Regions from separate parts of the Streptomyces sp. NPDC006624 genome, predicted to be linked through region 2. Evidence: riboswitches for the same ligand, from Rfam matches in the RefSeq annotation. Region 2 holds a riboswitch; the other holds the start of a gene.
The links. Region 2 has a riboswitch for S-adenosylmethionine ahead of thrC (threonine synthase). Riboswitches for the same ligand answer to the same signal wherever they lie in the genome.

Region 1 (9,020 bases), on a different contig from region 2:
CGACATCGCCAAGGGCGGTGAGCTGTTCCGCACCAACTGCGCGCAGTGCCACAACTTCACGGGCAAGGGCGGCGCGCTGACGCACGGCAAGTACGCGCCGTCGCTCGAGGGCGTCTCCCAGAAGCACATCTACGAGGCCATGCAGACCGGCCCGCAGAACATGCCGTCCTTCCCCGACACCACGCTGTCGGAGAAGAACAAGAAGGACATCATCGCGTACCTCGACGCGGTCAACAGCGAGAAGACCGAGAGCCCCGGCGGCCTCGAGCTGGGCGGTCTCGGGCCGGTCAGCGAGGGTCTGTTCGGCTGGATCTTCGGTCTCGGCGGGCTGATCGCCGTCGCCGTGTGGGTCGCCGCCCGGACCGCAAAGGCCAAGAAGTCATGAGTAGCCAAGACATTCCAGAAGAGAACCTGCCCGCCGCGCAGTCCGCAGGACACGACGAGCACGGCGTGGTGAGCGTCGCGGACGAGAAGCACCCGTTCGCCGACCCGGGCCTGCCGCCCCACGAGCACCGGATCCAGGACGTCGACGAGCGGGCCGCCAAGCGGTCCGAGCGCACCGTCGCCCTGCTGTTCACGGTGTCGATGCTGGCCACCGTCGCCTTCATCGCCGCGTTCGTGGCGATCCCGGTCGACAAGGCGGTCTACATCTTCCCGCTGGGCCGCATCAGCGCGCTGAACTTCGCGCTGGGCCTGACGCTCGGCATCGCGCTGTTCTGCATCGGCGCGGGCGCCGTCCACTGGGCGCGCACCCTGATGTCCGACGTGGAGATCGCCGACGAGCGCCACCCGATCGAGGCGGAGCCCGAGGTCCGCGAGAAGGTCTTCGCCGACTTCAAGCAGGGCGCCAAGGAGTCGGCGCTCGGCCGCCGCAAGCTGATCCGCAACACCATGCTCGGCGCGCTGACGCTGGTGCCGCTCTCCGGGATCGTGCTGCTGCGCGACCTCGGCCCGCTGCCCGGCACCAAGCTCCGCCACACGCTGTGGTCCAAGGGCAAGCTGCTCGTCAACATGAACACCAACGAGCCGCTGCGTCCCTCCGACGTCGCGGTCGGTTCGCTGACCTTCGCCAAGCCCGAGGGCCTGGAGGAGCACGACCACGGCTTCCAGAACGAGATCGCCAAGGCCGCCCTGATGATCGTCCGGATCCAGCCGGAGGACATCAAGGACAAGCGCGAACTCGAGTGGTCGCACGAAGGCATCGTCGCGTACTCGAAGATCTGCACCCACGTCGGCTGCCCGATCTCCCTGTACGAGCAGCAGACGCACCACGTGCTCTGCCCCTGCCACCAGTCCACCTTCGACCTGTCCGACGGTGCCCGAGTGATCTTCGGTCCCGCCGGTCACGCCCTGCCGCAGCTGCGCATCGGCGTGAACGACGAGGGCTACCTCGAGGCGCTCGGCGACTTCGAAGAGCCCGTCGGTCCTGCCTTCTGGGAGCGCGGATGAGTAACAAGGACGACCGCCGTAAGGCGCCCGCCGGAGAGCGGGTCGCCGACTGGGCCGACGGCCGCCTGGGGATCTACTCCCTGGCCAAGGCCAACATGCGCAAGATCTTCCCGGACCACTGGTCCTTCATGCTCGGTGAGATCTGCCTCTACAGCTTCATCATCATCATCCTCACGGGTGTGTACCTGACGCTGTTCTTCCACCCGTCGATGAACGAGGTGGAGTACCACGGCAGCTACGTCCCGATGCAGGGGCAGCTGATGTCGGAGGCGTTCGCCTCCACGCTGGACATCAGCTTCGACGTCCGCGGCGGTCTGCTCATCCGGCAGATCCACCACTGGGCGGCGATCATCTTCCTCGCCGGCATGTTCGTGCACATGATGCGCGTCTTCTTCACCGGCGCGTTCCGCAAGCCGCGCGAGATCAACTGGCTGTTCGGCTTCCTGCTGTTCGTCCTGGGCATGTTCACCGGCTTCACCGGCTACTCGCTCCCGGACGACCTGCTCTCCGGCACCGGTGTCCGCTTCACGCAGGGCGCGATCCTGTCCGTGCCGATCGTCGGCACGTACATCTCGATGTTCCTGTTCGGCGGGGAGTTCCCGGGCACCGACTTCATCGCCCGGTTCTACTCGATCCACATCCTGCTGCTGCCGGGCATCATGCTCGGGCTCGTGGTCGGCCACCTGATCCTGGTCTTCTACCACAAGCACACGCAGTTCGCGGGTCCGGGACGGACCAACAAGAACGTCGTCGGCATGCCGTTGCTGCCGGTCTACATGGCCAAGGCCGGAGGCTTCTTCTTCCTGGTCTTCGGTTTCATCGCGGCCCTCTCCGGCATCGCCACGATCAACCCCATCTGGAACCTCGGCCCCTACCGGGCCGACCAGGTGTCGACCGGTGCCCAGCCCGACTGGTACATGGGCTTCGCCGAGGGTCTCATCCGGGCCATGCCGGGCTGGGAGATCAACTTCTGGGGTCACACGCTCGTCCTGGGTGTGTTCATCCCGCTGGTGCTCTTCGGCGTCTTCCTCGCGATCATCGCCCTGTACCCGTTCATCGAGTCGTGGATCACGGGGGACAAGCGCGAGCACCACATCCTGGACCGGCCGCGCAACGCCCCGACGCGCACCGGCATCGGTGTGGCGTGGATCACCGCCTACATCATCATGCTGATCGGCGGTGGCAACGACATCGTCGCCACCCACTTCCACCTGTCGATCAACGCGGTCACCTGGTTCGTCCGGATCGGGTTCTTCCTCGGGCCGGTCATCGCGTTCATCGTCACCAAGCGGATCTGCCTCGGCCTGCAGCGCCGGGACAAGGAGAAGGTGCTGCACGGCCGCGAGTCGGGCATCATCAAGCGCCTGCCGCACGGTGAGTTCATCGAGGTGCACGAGCCGCTCAGCCAGGAGCAGATGTACACGCTCACGGCGCACGAGCAGTACGAGCCGGTCGAGCTCGGCCCGACGGTCGACGAGAACGGTGTCGAGCGCAAGCTGAAGGGCTCCGAGAAGCTGCGCGCCAAGCTCAGCGACGCCTACTACGGCGAGGGTGCCCAGATCCCGAAGCCGACCGTCGAGGAGTACCGGGAGATCACGAGCGGCCACGGCCACCACTGATCACTGCTTCGCCACGCCACACGAAGGGCCCCGTCCGGTGTTCGGACGGGGCCCTTCGCCATGCCCTGCGGCTGGATAGGGTGGACCTCGTTGAGACTCTCGTCCCGTAGTGCGGGACGCCTGATCCTGGAGCGGCTTATGAGCGCTGTGACCCCCGCTGGAGGCGACACCGCGGCGGGCCGCTCCTGGCCCCTGCTGTTGAACGGCCTGCTGGAGGGCCGGGACCTCACCGCGGACGACACCGCCTGGGCGATGGACCTGATCATGCGGGGCGAGGCGACGGACGCGCAGATCGCCGGGTTCGTGGTGGCGCTGCGCGCCAAGGGCGAGACCGTCGAGGAGATCGCCGGATTCGTCCGGGCGATGTACGCGCACGCCAACGTGATCGAGGTCCCCGGCCCGGCCGTCGACATCGTCGGCACGGGCGGTGACGGCGCGAAGACGGTCAACATCTCCACGATGTCGGCGATCGTCGTCGCCGGCACGGGCGCCAAGGTCGTCAAGCACGGCAACCGCGCGGCGTCCTCGGCGTCCGGGGCGTCGGACGTCCTGGAGAAGCTCGGCGTCAACCTGGAACTGCCCACCCACCGGGTGGCCGCGGTGGCCGAGGAGGCCGGGATCACCTTCTGCTTCGCGGCGAAGTTCCACCCGTCCATGCGGTACGCGGGCGCGGCGCGCGGCCAGTTGGGCATCCGGACGATCTTCAACGTGCTGGGGCCGCTGACCAACCCCGCGAAGGTCCGCGCCCAGGCCGTCGGTGTGGCGGACCCGCGCATGGCGCCGATCGTCGCCGGCGTCTTCGCCGAGCGCGGCCACTCCTCCCTGGTCTTCCGGGGCGACGACGGCCTGGACGAGCTGACCACCACCGCCACCTCCCGGGTCTGGACCGTCCGCGACGGCAAGGTCACCGAGGAGGCCTTCGACCCGCGCGAGGTGGGCCTCGAACTGGTCCCGGTGGAGGCCCTGCGCGGTGCGGACGCCTCCTACAACGCGGAGGTCGCCCGGCGGCTGCTGGACGGCGAGACCGGCCCGGTGCGCGACGCCGTCCTGCTGAACTCGGCGGCTGCCCTGGTCGCGCTGGAGCCGGGCGCGGCACCGCTCGCCGAGCAGATCGGCGCCGGGATGGCGAAGGCGGCCGAGTCGATCGACTCCGGTGCCGCCAAGCGGGTGCTGGAGCGCTGGGTGGCCGCCAGCAACGCGTGACGGGCGACGGGTGAGGTGCGTCCCGCGATCCGGATCCGGGTTGCGGGGCGCCGATCACTTCACGTACGTTCCTGTACCAGGTCATGAGTGACAGTCATGAGGCCCCGGCCGACTGTCCGGCAACCCTCCGTCCGTGGCGGGGTGCCCCGGGTGAGGACCAGGCCGTGGTCAGCAAGGTCCACGGCAAGCGCGGACCCCTCGCGGAACCAGGGGTCCTGGTCGTCGAGGAGTCTCCCGTGAGCAAGCGAATGCGCTAGGGCCGCAGAGCCCCGCCTCCGCACCCCCTTGTTCTCTTCACCCCCTGGTCTCACGGGAGTTCAGCCATGTCCGTCTCCACCGCTGCCACCGTCCAGTCCGTTTGTGCCCCGCTGCCCGTTCTGGGACGGGACGTCACCGTGCCGCTCGTCACGGGCGGTGAGGTCACCTACGCCGCACTCGACTACGCGGCCAGCGCTCCGGCGCTCCAGCGGGTCTGGGACGACGTCGCCGCCTACGCGCCCTACTACGGCAGCGTCCACCGCGGCGCCGGGTACCTGTCGCAGCTCTCCACCGACCTGTTCGAGAACGCCCGCCGGACCGTCGCCGACTTCCTGGACTGCCGGGACGGCGACCAGGTGGTGTTCACCAGGTCCACCACCGACTCGCTCAACCTCCTCGCCTCCGCCCTCCCGGCCGACTGCCAGGTCTTCGTCTTCGAGACCGAGCACCACGCCTCCCTGCTGCCCTGGCGCTCCGCCCGCGTCACCTGCCTGGACGCTCCGCGCAGCCCCCGCCAGGCGGTCGAGACCCTGGAGCGGGCCCTCGCCGGGCGGGAGCCGCACGGTCCGGCCCTGGTCTGCGTCACCGGCGCCTCGAACGTCACCGGCGAGCTGTGGCCCGTACGGGAACTCGCGGCCGCCGCGCACGCGCACGGCGCGCGGATCGTGCTGGACGCCGCCCAGCTGGCCCCGCACCACCCGGTGTCCGTGAAGGACCTCGACGTCGACTGGGTCGCCTTCTCCGGGCACAAGCTGTACGCGCCCTTCGGCTCCGGCGTGCTGGCCGGGCGGGCCGACTGGCTGCGGGAGGCCGAGCCGTACCTCGCGGGCGGCGGTGCCAGCCGCACGGTCAGCCGGCGCGCGGACGGGGGAGTGGACGTGGCGTGGCACGACGGCGCGGCCCGCCATGAGGCCGGGTCGCCCAACGTCATCGGCGCCTACGCCGTCGCCTCGGCCTGCAAGGCGCTGACCGAGGCCGGTTTCGACACCCTCGTCGCCCGCGAGCGGCACCTGCTCCGCACGGTGCGCGAGGGCCTCGCCGACGTGCCCGAGGTGCGGTTCCTGTCGCTGTTCGGGGACGACGCGCCACGGGTCGGGGTGCTCTCCTTCGTCGTCGAGGGCTGGAACAGCTCGCACTTCGCCGCCGCCCTGTCCGCCGAGTACGGCATCGGGGTGCGCGACGGGCTGTTCTGCGCCCATCCGCTGGTGCGCACGCTGCTCGGCAGCGACCCGCGGACGCAGGGCGCGTGCGGGTCGCCCGAGGCCGCGCCGGGGGAGAAGTCGCTCAACGCCATCCGGGTCAGCTTCGGCGCGGGCACCCCGGACGAGCACGTGGAGCGGTTCGTGCGGGCCGTCAGGGAGCTGGTGGGCAACGGGGCGCGGTGGACCTACCGCACCGTGGACGGGCGCTGCGTGCCGGACACCTCCGCCTGAGCCGCCGCGGCCGCGACCGGCAGGCGGGTGCCCAGGACGATCATCCGCAGGGCGCGTTCGGTGGCGTCGGTGAGCAGCTCGCGCGCCCGGAGCAGGGCCTCGGCCAGGTCCATCGGGGCGGGCAGGATGCCGTGGCAGGCGTCGACCCCCGGCACCTGGTGGGCGCCCTCGCCGAGCGTGCCGGCCAGGGCCAGGACCGGACGGCCGTGCAGCTTGGCCCGGCGGGCCACCTCGGCCGGGACCTTGCCGTGCGGCGTCTGGTGGTCCAGGGCGCCCTCGGCGGTGACGACCAGGTCGGCGCGGGCCAGCCGGGCGTCCAGGTCGAGGTGGCCGAGCAGCACGTCGAAGCGGGGCAGGAGCCGGGCGCCGAGGGCGGCGAGACCGGCTCCCAGGCCGCCGGAGGCGCCCGTGCCGGGGGCCGAGCGGAGATCGGTGCCGGGCACGGCGGCGTCGCGGGTGAGGACGGACGCCCAGTGCTCCAGGGCCGCCGACAGCTCCTCCACCTGAGTGGGCGTGGCACCCTTCTGCGGCCCGAAGACCCGGGCCACACCGCGCTCGCCGCACAGCACGTTGAACGGGTTGCAGGCGACCAGCAGTTCGGTGCCCCGCAGCCGGGGGTCGAGGCCGGTGGGGTCGACGCGGTGCAGCCGGGTCAGCTCCCGGCCGCCGCGGGCCAGTTCCCGGCCGTCCTCGTCCAGCAGCCGGGCCCCCAGCGCCTGCAGGGCGCCCGCGCCCCCGTCCGACGTGCCCGAGTCGCCGCAGCCGACGAGGATCCGCCGTACGCCCCTGTCGAGGGCGGCGCGGATCAGCTCGCCGACGCCGTACGTCGTCGTGGCGCCCGGGTCGCGCAGGCCGTGCGGCACGAGGGCGAGACCGGCGACCGCCGCCATCTCCACCACCGCGGTGTCCCCGCCGCCCAGCAGGGCGAAGTGCGCGGCGACGGTCTCCCCGACCGGGCCGGTCGCGGGAACGGTGACGATCCTGCCCCCGGTGGCGGCGGCCAGGGCCGCCGCGGTGCCCTCGCCGCCGTCCACCAGCGGGGCGAGGTCGATCTCGGCGCCGGGCAGCACGCGGCGCACGCCCGCCGCGATGGCGTCGGCGGCCGACTCGGCGGACAGCGACTCCTTGAAGCCGCCGGGGGCCACGAGGACACGGGTCAGCATGGAGGGCTCCTTGACGTCAGCGGGTGACGGACACGCCGAGCAGCGGCCACACCGCGACGGCGAAGAACAGCACGAGCGCGGCGGTCAGCGGCGCCAGGACGGCCGACAGCCGCAGCAGGTCGCGCGGGGTGTAGGTGGGGGTGCCGGGGATCTGCGCGAAGAGCGCGACCGGTTTGGCGGAGGCGGGCAGGGTGTGGCAGAAGCCCGCGGCGGCGGTGGAGGCGAGGGCGGCGGCGACCGGGTTGACACCGGCCCCGGCCGCGGCGGCCACCACCAGCGGCACCAGCACCGAGGAGCGGGCCGAGCGGGACTGCAGGACCAGGTGGGCCGCCGTGCTGACGGCGATGACGATCGCCAGGAACACCACCGGGGAGCGGCCCGCCGGCGCCCCGCCGACCAGCCACGCCGCCGCTCCCGAGTCGGCGAGCGCCACGCCCATCGCCATCGTCGCGGCCATGAACAGCAGCAGCGACCACGGCACGGTCCTCAGCGCGTCCTTCAGGCGCACGGTGCCGAGCGCCGGCGAGGAGGCGATGACGGCGCCGATCAGCGCGACCAGGGCGGGCGGCACCCGGTGCAGCGGCTCGCTGCACCACAGCAGGACCACGGTGGCCAGCAGCAGGACGCAGCGCTTCTCGGCCTGGCTCCAGGGGCCGGTGACCGGCTGCTCGCTGTGCTCCTGGATCTGCCCGGGGGTGATGTGCACCGGGCCGGTGCGGTCCGCCCGCCGGGTCGTCGTCAGCAGCACCAGCTCGGCGGCCAGGTGCGAGGACACCACGGCCGGCGGCAGCCCCAGCAGCAGCCACCGGGTGAAGCCGATCTGCTGCCCCGTCGTCTCCCACAGCACCGACACCGTGATCAGATGCGCGCCCGCGCCGATCAGGGTCGCCAGCGCCGACAGAAGGATCACGGTCGGGAACAGCAGCGCCAGCATCACGACCAGTCGTCTCCGGTCGGCGAGGACCTTGGCGAGGGCCAGGAACACCGGCAGCGCGAGCGCGGCCCGGCCCGAGGTGGCCGGCACCGCGAACGCCGAGACGACCAGGGCGGCCGTCGTCAGGTGCACGAGCTGCCGTACGGTCCGCGCCCCGCCGACCAGGAACACCGCCGCCCGCCCCGCGAGCCCGGTCCGGCTCACGGCCGCCGCCAGCACGAACGCGCAGATCAGCAGCCAGACCGTGGCGTCCCCGAGTGTCCCGAACAGGGTGTCGCTGCTGATCACCCCGGTCACCGTGAGCGCCAGCCCGGCGCCCAGCGCGATGTAGGTGTCGTCGATGGGCGTCCCGATCCACGCGCAGGTCGCCAGCGCGAACACGGCGAGCGTCAGCCGGGCGTCGCCGCCGAGCCCGGGCACGACGTGCGGGACCGCCAGCGGGGCGCACAGCGACAGCGCCACGCACAGGGCGGCGAGAGCTCGTGGGTTCCATGTCACGCCTTCGAGGCTCCGCCCCGGGGGTGAGCCGCCGATGAGCCGCACATGAAGGGAACTTCACCCGGCGGGCAGCCGGTACCCCATCCCGCGCACCGTCTCCACCCGCTCCGCTCCGAGCTTCCGGCGCAGCGTGCGGACGTAGACGTCCACGATGTTGGACCCGGGGTCGAAGTCGTAGCCCCACACGTGGGAGAGGATCTGCTCGCGGGAGAGCACCTGCCCCGGGTGCCGCAGGAACAGCTCCAGCAGCACGAACTCACGGGCCGTCAGGTCCACGGTCCGCTCCCCGGAGCGGGCCCGGCGGGTGCGCAGGTCGAGGCTGAGCGAGCCCGACCTGAGCACGGTCACCTCCGGCGCCCGCGCCGCCGTGCGCAGCCGCAGCCGCACCCGGGCCAGCAGCTCCTCGAAACGGAACGGCTTGGTCATCCAGTCGTCGGCGCCGCCCTCGAGGCCGGCCACGGTG
Region 2 (9,020 bases):
GCACCGAGTTCGCGATGCCGTTGTAGGCGTCGGCGTGCACGTCGGCCGGGATGTCCAGCATCCGCACGCCGTCCTCGCCGACGCCCCGCCTCACCGCCTCCCGGTCGCCCTCGGACAGCGCCGAGCAGACCCACAGCGCGTCCGCGTCCGAGCCGATCGCGGACAGCCCCGAGACCAGCCCGCCGCCGCCCCGCTTGGCGTCCAGCGAACCGTCCTCACCGACCGTGTAGGAGACCGGACCCCGGTTGGAGGCCACCAGCACCCGTGCAGCACCGTACGTCGAAGCCATAGCCCTCAACCTAGCCCGGCCTGTAAACGCTCAAACGTACGGACCTGCGGCATCCGGCCGAAAACCACCCGGGTCACGCCGCCCGCCGCTCCTGGTACTCGGCGATCTCCACCATCGGCGGACGCTCCTCGGTGTCGACCGAGTACGTCCGCGGTTCGAAGCCGTCGCCGCCCCGCTCGAACTGCGTCAGGGACGGCCGGATCAGATGCCCGCGGGCCAGCCGCAGCTGCGCCGTGCGGTAGATCTCGGCGGCCATCCGGCCCAGCGCCTGCCCGTCCTGGTGCCGGTGCTTGCGCACCCCGATGTCCACCTGGGCGAGGGCGTCAAGGCCCACCAGGTGCAGGGCGTCCACCAGCATCCCCAGCTCGACGCCGTACCCGACGGGGAACGGGAGCTGCTCCAGCAGCGAGCGGCGGGCCGCGTACTCGCCGCCGAGCGGCTGCACGAAGCCGGCCAGCCGCGGCCAGTGCATGTTGAGCAGCGGGCGCGCCATCAGCTCGGTGACCCGGCCGCCCTGCCCGGCGGCGCCCCCGAGCGGGCGGTCGTACATGCCCTTCACCAGGGCCACGTCCGGCTCGGTGAGCAGCGGGCCCACGATCCCGGAGACGAAGTCGGACGAGAAGTCCCGCAGGTCGGCGTCGACGAAGCAGACGATGTCCCCGCGTGTGGCGAGCAGCGAGCGCCACAGCACCTCGCCCTTGCCGGGCACGGCCGGCAGGCGCGGGAGTATCGCGTCCCGGTGCACCACCGTCGCGCCCGCCGCGGCGGCCACCTCGGAGGTGCGGTCGGTCGATCCCGAGTCCACGACGACCAGCTCGTCGACCAGCGGGACCTGCAGCATCAGGTCGTGGCGGATCACGGCGGCGATGTCGCCGACCGTCTCCTCCTCGTTGAGCGCGGGCAGCACCACGCTGACCGTCTGGCCGGTGCGCTGCTTGGCGGCCAGGATCCGGTGGAGCGGGCGCTCGGTCGCGGACCAGGAACGGGTGCCCAGCCAGCGCTCGACTTCTTCCAGCACCGTGGCGGCTCCTTAGCGTTCTCTCGGCGGGACGGACTGTGAGCCATCTCGCGGTTCGGACGACTATCTCAACTGTCCTGGTCGTCGGTTACAGTCTTGAACAACGCGGATGACCATCGCATGTCAGGCGTCAACCGTTGTTAACAACCACATACAGCTCATCCAGAGGGGCAGAGGGATACGGCCCGATGAAGCCCCGGCAACCCTCCAGCCGGTTCTCGTAGGTCACTGGCGACCACCTCCGCGAGGCTCCCGGCTAGGGAAGGTGCCAAATCCGTCTCACGGCGAGATGCGTCGTGAGGAAGATGAGGAGAAAGGGCCTCGCCTCACATGGCTGTGCAGACTGTTGCAAGCACCACGAACTCCACCGTAGACCTCGGCCCGGCCGCCGCCCTGAGCTGCCGCGAGTGCGGTCACCGCGTGCCCCTCGGCCCGGTCTTCGCCTGCGAGGAGTGTTTCGGCCCGCTGGAGATCGCCTACGACTTCTCGGCCTACGACGCCGAGGAGCTGCGGAAGAAGATCGAGGCGGGCCCCGCGAACATCTGGCGCTACGCCCCGCTGCTGCCGGTCCCGGCCGACGTGGCGGACAAGCCGAACATCAACCCGGGCTGGACCAAGCTCGTCCAGGCCGACAACCTCGCGCGCGAGCTGGGCGTCGACGCCGGGAAGCTCTTCGTCAAGGACGACTCCGGCAACCCGACGCACTCCTTCAAGGACCGCGTCGTCGCACAGGCCCTGGAGGCGGCGCGCGCCTTCGGCTTCACCACCCTCTCCTGCTCCTCCACCGGCAACCTCGCCGGCGCGGTGGGCGCCGCGGCGGCCCGGGCCGGTTTCCGCTCGTGCGTGTTCATCCCGCACGACCTGGAGCAGGGCAAGGTCGTCATGGCCGCGGTCTACGGCGGCGAGCTCGTCGGCATCGAGGGCAACTACGACGACGTGAACCGCTTCTGCTCCGAGCTGATCGGCGACCCGGCCGGCGAGGGCTGGGGCTTCGTCAACGTCAACCTGCGGCCGTACTACGCGGAGGGCTCCAAGACGCTGGCGTACGAGATCTGCGAGCAGCTCGGCTGGCGGCTGCCCGACCAGCTCGTGGTGCCGATCGCCTCCGGCTCCCAGCTCACGAAGATCGACAAGGGCCTGCAGGAGCTGATCAAGCTCGGCCTGGTCGAGGACAAGCCGTACAAGATCTTCGGCGCGCAGGCCGAGGGCTGCTCGCCGGTGTCCACGGCGTTCAAGGCCGGTCACGACGTCGTGCGCCCCCAGAAGCCGGACACCATCGCCAAGTCCCTGGCGATCGGCAACCCGGCGGACGGGCCGTACGTGCTCGACATCGCGCGGCGCACGGGCGGTGCGGTGGAGGACGTGACGGACGAGCAGGTCGTCGACGCGATCAAGGTCCTCGCCCGGACCGAGGGGATCTTCGCGGAGACCGCCGGTGGCGTGACGGTGGGCGTGACGAGGAAGCTCATCGACGACGGAGTGCTGGATCCGTCGAAGACGACCGTGGTGCTGAACACCGGGGACGGTCTGAAGACGCTGGACGCGGTGGCCGGGACCGGTCTCACCGCGACCATTCGGCCCAGCCTGGAGTCGTTCCGGGACGCCGGACTCGTCTGATTCGTTGTTCGCTGCGGGCCGGTCGGGGCTGGTCGCGCCCACGCGCCGGAGCCGCATGTCGACACAGCCCCCGCGCCCCTGAGGGCGCGCCCCAGCCGTTGCTCAAGAAGAACCGGAGGACATGTCCGATGAGCGTCACCGTTCGCATCCCCACCATCCTGCGCACCTACACCGGCGGGCAGGCCGAGGTCGCCGCCGACGGGGCGACCCTGGGCGAGGTCATCGCCGACCTGGAGAAGAACCACACCGGGATCGCCGCCCGGGTGCTGGACGACCAGGGGAAGCTGCGCCGGTTCGTCAACGTCTACGTGAACGACGACGACGTGCGCTTCGAGCAGGGGCTGGAGACGGCCACGCCGGACGGCGCCGGAGTGTCGATCATCCCGGCCGTCGCCGGCGGCTGAACCGGCCGGCCGGGCTGATTGTTACCTTCAGTAACTCCGGTCACCGAGAGTGCATCGAATTGCCCCCTCCGTGAGAGAAGCGGAGGGGGCAATTCTGCGTGATTGAGCGCGGTAGAGTTGGGGAACACGGTCCTGATCCATTGATCGGAACCCTGAATTCCTGCCGCCTGCCCGACAAGATGTAGCCAAAGTGTGCGCGTCTTTCGCGGCTTTTGTTCCCTTTGTGTGGCCCGACTTGACCCGAATTCAGGCGAATTCTCCCCACATTCCGGACCCCTCACGTCCAGAATTCTCGTCCGATTGACCTGTTGCAGACGGCAGTTGGACAGATACATTCAGCCGCGGTCGACGCGTTCCGGCGCACGCCCCCAACCGTGGGGGGTGAGGTCTGACCCGGATCCGCGAAGTGTGGATCTGTGCAAGGGCCAGTAATAGGGGAGTTAGGCATGGCTCAGGGCACCGTCAAGTGGTTCAACGCGGAGAAGGGGTACGGCTTCATCGCGGTCGACGGTGGTGCGGATGTTTTCGTCCACTACAGCGCGATCCAGATGGACGGCTACCGCACCCTGGAAGAGGGCCAGCGGGTCGAGTTCGAAATCTCGCAGGGCCAGAAGGGCCCGCAGGCCGACATGGTTCGCGTCACTGCCTGAACGCGCACCACGACCAACGCACCAGCGACCGGTCTTCTCTGAAGGGCCCGCACCCCCCGGGGTGCGGGCCCTTCGGCCTGTTCGAAGGAGGTTCCGGGGGGTGTTCGCGGGTGGCTGACGCCCCGCCCGATCCCCGGGAGGCGCTTGCACTCGCCATGCCCGAGTGCTAATCATTGCGTTAGCACTCTGAAGGTGAGAGTGACAACGTAAGGACCGGGTCGGTGAGGCCACGGGCCGGGTGGGGCAAGGAACCACCGGGTCGGGGGCCGTCCGTCGCGGGCGCGGGCGCGGTCCGAAGTAATCACCCCCAGTCCTGGAGGGACCACTTCACATGGCCAAGATCATCGCGTTCGACGAGGAGGCGCGGCGCGGCCTCGAGCGCGGCATGAACCAGCTCGCGGACGCCGTCAAGGTGACGCTCGGCCCCAAGGGCCGCAACGTCGTCCTCGAGAAGAAGTGGGGCGCGCCCACGATCACCAACGACGGCGTGTCCATCGCCAAGGAGATCGAGCTCGAGGACCCGTACGAGAAGATCGGCGCCGAGCTGGTCAAGGAAGTCGCCAAGAAGACGGACGACGTCGCCGGTGACGGTACGACCACCGCGACCGTCCTCGCCCAGGCCCTGGTGCGCGAGGGTCTGCGCAACGTCGCCGCCGGCGCCAACCCGATGGCCCTCAAGCGCGGTATCGAGCGCGCCGTCGAGGCCGTCTCCGCCGCCCTGCTGGAGCAGGCGAAGGACGTCGAGACCAAGGAGCAGATCGCCTCCACGGCCTCCATCTCCGCCGCCGACACCCAGATCGGCGAGCTCATCGCCGAGGCCATGGACAAGGTCGGCAAGGAAGGCGTCATCACCGTCGAGGAGTCCCAGACCTTCGGTCTGGAGCTGGAGCTCACCGAGGGTATGCGCTTCGACAAGGGCTACATCTCGGCGTACTTCGCCACCGACATGGAGCGTATGGAGGCCGTCCTCGACGACCCGTACATCCTGATCGCGAACTCCAAGATCTCGAACGTCAAGGACCTGCTCCCGCTCCTGGAGAAGGTCATGCAGTCGGGCAAGCCGCTGCTGATCATCGCCGAGGACGTCGAGGGCGAGGCCCTGTCGACCCTGGTCGTCAACAAGATCCGCGGCACCTTCAAGTCGGTCGCCGTCAAGGCCCCGGGCTTCGGTGACCGCCGCAAGGCGATGCTGCAGGACATCGGCATCCTCACCGGCGGCGAGGTGATCTCCGAGGAGGTCGGCCTCAAGCTGGAGAACGCCACGCTGGACCTGCTGGGCCGCGCCCGCAAGGTCGTCATCACCAAGGACGAGACCACGATCGTCGACGGTGCCGGCTCCGCCGACCAGGTCCAGGGCCGGGTCAACCAGATCCGCGCCGAGATCGAGAACAGCGACTCGGACTACGACCGCGAGAAGCTGCAGGAGCGCCTGGCGAAGCTCGCCGGCGGCGTCGCGGTCATCAAGGCCGGTGCCGCCACCGAGGTGGAGCTCAAGGAGCGCAAGCACCGCATCGAGGACGCCGTGCGCAACGCCAAGGCGGCCGTCGAGGAGGGCATCGTCGCCGGTGGTGGCGTGGCCCTGCTGCAGGCCTCCCAGGTCTTCGAGAAGCTGGAGCTCGAGGGTGACGAGGCGACCGGCGCCAACGCCGTGAAGCTCGCGCTGGAGGCCCCGCTGAAGCAGATCGCCGTCAACGGTGGTCTCGAGGGCGGCGTCGTCGTGGAGAAGGTCCGCAACCTCCAGGTCGGCCACGGCCTGAACGCCGCGACCGGTGAGTACGTCGACATGATCGCCGAGGGCATCATCGACCCGGCGAAGGTGACCCGTTCCGCGCTGCAGAACGCCGCCTCCATCGCCGCGCTGTTCCTCACCACCGAGGCCGTCATCGCCGACAAGCCGGAGAAGGCCGCCGCGCCCGCCGGTGGCGGCATGCCGGGCGGTGACATGGACTTCTGATCGACCTGACGGTTGATCAACGTCCTTGCCGAGGGCGGCACTCCCTGTTCCGACAGGGGGTGCCGCCCTCGGGCGTGTCCGGGATCACAGGGCGCGGCGGGATGGCGGCACCGGGCCGGATGGTTGACTCGTGCATCGCATGCGTATGCACATACTGTCCGGTATCCGAAGGAGCCCCTCCGTGACCGTCGCCGCCTCCCGCGCCGCCGAAATCCTGTCCCGGCCCGTCTCACTGGGCGGTCTGACCGTCCCCAACCGGATCGCGATGGCGCCGATGACGCGCATGTTCTCCCCGGGCGGCATCCCCGGCGAGGACGTCGCCTCCTACTACGCGCGCCGCGCCGCCGCCGGAATCGGGCTGATCGTCACCGAGGGCACCTACGTCGGCCACGAGTCGGCCGGCGAGAGCGACCGCGTGCCGCGGTTCCACGGCGAGGAGCAGCTCGCGGGCTGGGCGAAGGTAGCCGAGGCGGTGCACGCCGCGGGCGGCACCATCGTGCCGCAGCTGTGGCACATCGGCATGGTCCGCAAGCCGGGCCGGCCGCCCGTCGCCGGCGCCCCGGCCGTCGGCCCCTCCGGGCTGCGCATCGGCGCCGACGAGCCCACCGGCAAGGCCATGACGCAGGCCGACGTCGACGCCGTGATCGGCGCGTTCGCCGAGGCCGCTGCCGCCGCCGAGCGCATCGGCTTCGACGGCGTGGAGATCCACGGCGCCCACGGCTACCTGCTCGACCAGTTCCTGTGGGAGGGCACCAACCGCCGCACCGACGCCTACGGCGGCGACCGGGTCGCCCGCGCCCGGTTCTCGGCGGAGATCGTCGCGGCCGTCCGCGCCGCCGTCTCCCCCGGCTTCCCCGTCATCTTCCGCTACTCGCAGTGGAAGCAGGAGGCCTACGACGCCCGCCTCGCCGAGACGCCCGAGGAGCTGGAGGCCATCCTCACCCCGCTCGCGGCCGCCGGCGTCGACGCCTTCCACGCCTCCACCCGCCGCTACTGGGTGCCGGAGTTCGACGACTCCGACCTGAACCTGGCCGGCTGGACCAAGAAGCTCACCGGCAAGCCCGCCATCACCGTCGGCTCCGTCGGCCTGAACGGCGACTTCATCAAGGCCTTCCAGGGCCAGGGCGCCGAGCTGGGCGACCTCGGCAACCTGCTGGACCGCTTCGAGCGCGACGAGTTCGACATGGTCGCCGTCGGCCGCGCCCTGCTGCAGGACCCGCAGTGGGCCGAGAAGGTCCTCGCCGGCCGCTTCGACGAACTGGCGCCCTACGACCCGGCGTCGCTGAAGACGCTCAGCTGACCGGGGCCCGCCCCGAAGTGCCTGGATCCGCTCGCGTCGGTCGACGAGACTGAACAAGCGCTTGTTGGACGGCACTTCGTGAGGAGACCCAGATGACGACGACCGAGTCCCGCCCTCCGGCGGGCGGCCCCTCCGAGCAGCCCGGGCCGGTGGTGCGCACCACCGCCGGTGCGGTGCGCGGGCGCCGTGAGGAGGGGCTCGCCGTCTTCCGCGGCATCCCCTTCGCCGCGCCCCCGGTGGGCGAGGCCCGCTTCGGGGCACCGCGCCCCGCCCGGGCCTGGGACGGCATACGGGAGGCGTACGCCTTCGGCCCGCCGCCCCCGCAGGACCTCGGCCTGATGGCCGGCCCGGGCCTGATCGACGTGCCCGAGGGCGACGACTGGCTCACCGTCAACGTCTGGACCCCCGACCCCGACCCGGCCGCCCGCCGCCCGGTGATGGTGTGGATCTACGGCGGCGCCTACCGGATCGGCCACGCCGGCAGCCCCGGCTACGACGCCCGGCGCATCGCCGCCGACGGCGACCTCGTGGTCGTGACCCTCAACTACCGCGTCGGCATGGAGGGGTTCGCCCACGTCGAGGGCGCGCCCGCCAACCGCGGCCTGCTCGACCAGGTGGCCGCGCTGGAGTGGGTCCAGGACAACATCGAGGCGTTCGGCGGCGACCCCGGGCAGGTCACCGTCTTCGGCGAGTCGGCGGGCGCCGGATCGGTCTCCTCGCTGCTCGTCATGGAGCGCGCGGCCGGGCTGTTCCGCCGGGCGATCGCCCAGAGCGTTCCGGGCCCGTACTTCTCCGACGCACTGGCAAGGGACATCGGCGGCGCCCTGGCCGCCGAGGTGGGGCTGCGGCCCACGGTCGCCGACCTGTCGACGGTGGACCCGCGCCGGCTGACGGCGGCGGGCGAGGCACTCGGCCCGAAGATGCCCCGGTACCTCGACCGCTGGGGCCAGGCGGCGCCCACGGTCACGCCCTTCGCCCCGGTCGTCGACGGCGAGGTCCTGACCAGCACGCCGTGGCAGGCGCTGCGCGCCGGTGCGGCCCGGGACATCGACCTGCTGGTCGGCCACAACCGCGACGAGTACCGCCTCTTCGTCGCCATGGCCGGGGAGCTGGGCCGGATCACCGAGGAGGGGGCGGCCTCGGCCCTGCGCGTCTTCGCCCCCGGCCCCGACGGCGCACAGGCCTACCGCACGGCCTTCCCCGGCGCCTCCCCGTCCGAGCTGTACGAGCGTGTCCAGTCGGACTGGCTGTTCGCCATGCCCTCCCTGCGCCTGGCCGAGGCGCAGCACGCGGGTGGCGGACGGGTCCACTTCTACGAGCTGACCTGGCCGGCCCCGGGCAGCGGCGGCGCGCTCGGCGCCTGCCACGGCCTGGACATCCCGCTGCTCTTCGGCACGTTCGGGGCGGACCTGGGCGCCCTGCTGTTCGCGGGCGCGGAGCCGTCCGGCGAGGCGCTGGCGCTGTCGTCCCGCTTCCGCTCCTCCTGGACGGCGTTCGCACGCACGGGCGACCCGGGCTGGCCGGCCTACGACCCCGAGGAGCGGCTGGTGCAGGTGCTGGACGCGGAGCCCGTGGTCACGGCCTACCCGGAGGAGGCCTCGCGGCTCCTGTGGGAGGGCCACGACTTCCCGCCGCTGCCGCTGCTGTAGGCGCCTACAGGTTCCCCATGGGCTCGATGTCGACCCGCACCGGCGTGCCCCACACCCGCAGCACCTCGTAGTCCGTGAACTCGTGCACCAGCCGGTACGCCATGGCGGCCCGGGGCGCCCGGCGCTGGGCGGCGATGTA

Region 1: it holds a riboswitch for S-adenosylmethionine, as region 2 does, so the genes downstream of both, ABZY20_RS01590 (aminotransferase class V-fold PLP-dependent enzyme) here and thrC (threonine synthase) in region 2, are expected to answer to the same signal.

What each region holds. Positions count from the first base shown of each region.
Region 1 covers NZ_JBEXOM010000001.1:347,485-356,504, forward strand. Annotated here, with positions in the region: gene ABZY20_RS01570 (c-type cytochrome) at 1-385, shown strand, start outside; gene ABZY20_RS01575 (Rieske 2Fe-2S domain-containing protein) at 382-1,449, shown strand; gene ABZY20_RS01580 (cytochrome bc complex cytochrome b subunit) at 1,446-3,068, shown strand; gene trpD (anthranilate phosphoribosyltransferase) at 3,207-4,271, shown strand; SAM riboswitch class IV at 4,351-4,467, shown strand; gene ABZY20_RS01590 (aminotransferase class V-fold PLP-dependent enzyme) at 4,595-5,962, shown strand; gene ABZY20_RS01595 (glycerate kinase) at 5,917-7,125, opposite strand; gene ABZY20_RS01600 (SLC13 family permease) at 7,142-8,557, opposite strand; gene ABZY20_RS01605 (response regulator transcription factor) at 8,615-9,020, opposite strand, start outside.
Region 2 covers NZ_JBEXOM010000006.1:291,313-300,332, reverse strand. Annotated here, with positions in the region: gene ABZY20_RS14315 (trehalose-6-phosphate synthase) at 1-289, opposite strand, end outside; gene ABZY20_RS14310 (glucosyl-3-phosphoglycerate synthase) at 363-1,307, opposite strand; SAM riboswitch class I at 1,463-1,619, shown strand; gene thrC (threonine synthase) at 1,638-2,924, shown strand; gene ABZY20_RS14300 (ubiquitin-like small modifier protein 1) at 3,053-3,328, shown strand; gene ABZY20_RS14295 (cold-shock protein) at 3,775-3,978, shown strand; gene groL (chaperonin GroEL) at 4,310-5,932, shown strand; gene ABZY20_RS14285 (NADH:flavin oxidoreductase) at 6,078-7,232, shown strand; gene ABZY20_RS14280 (carboxylesterase family protein) at 7,325-8,881, shown strand; gene ABZY20_RS14275 (hypothetical protein) at 8,886-9,020, opposite strand, start outside.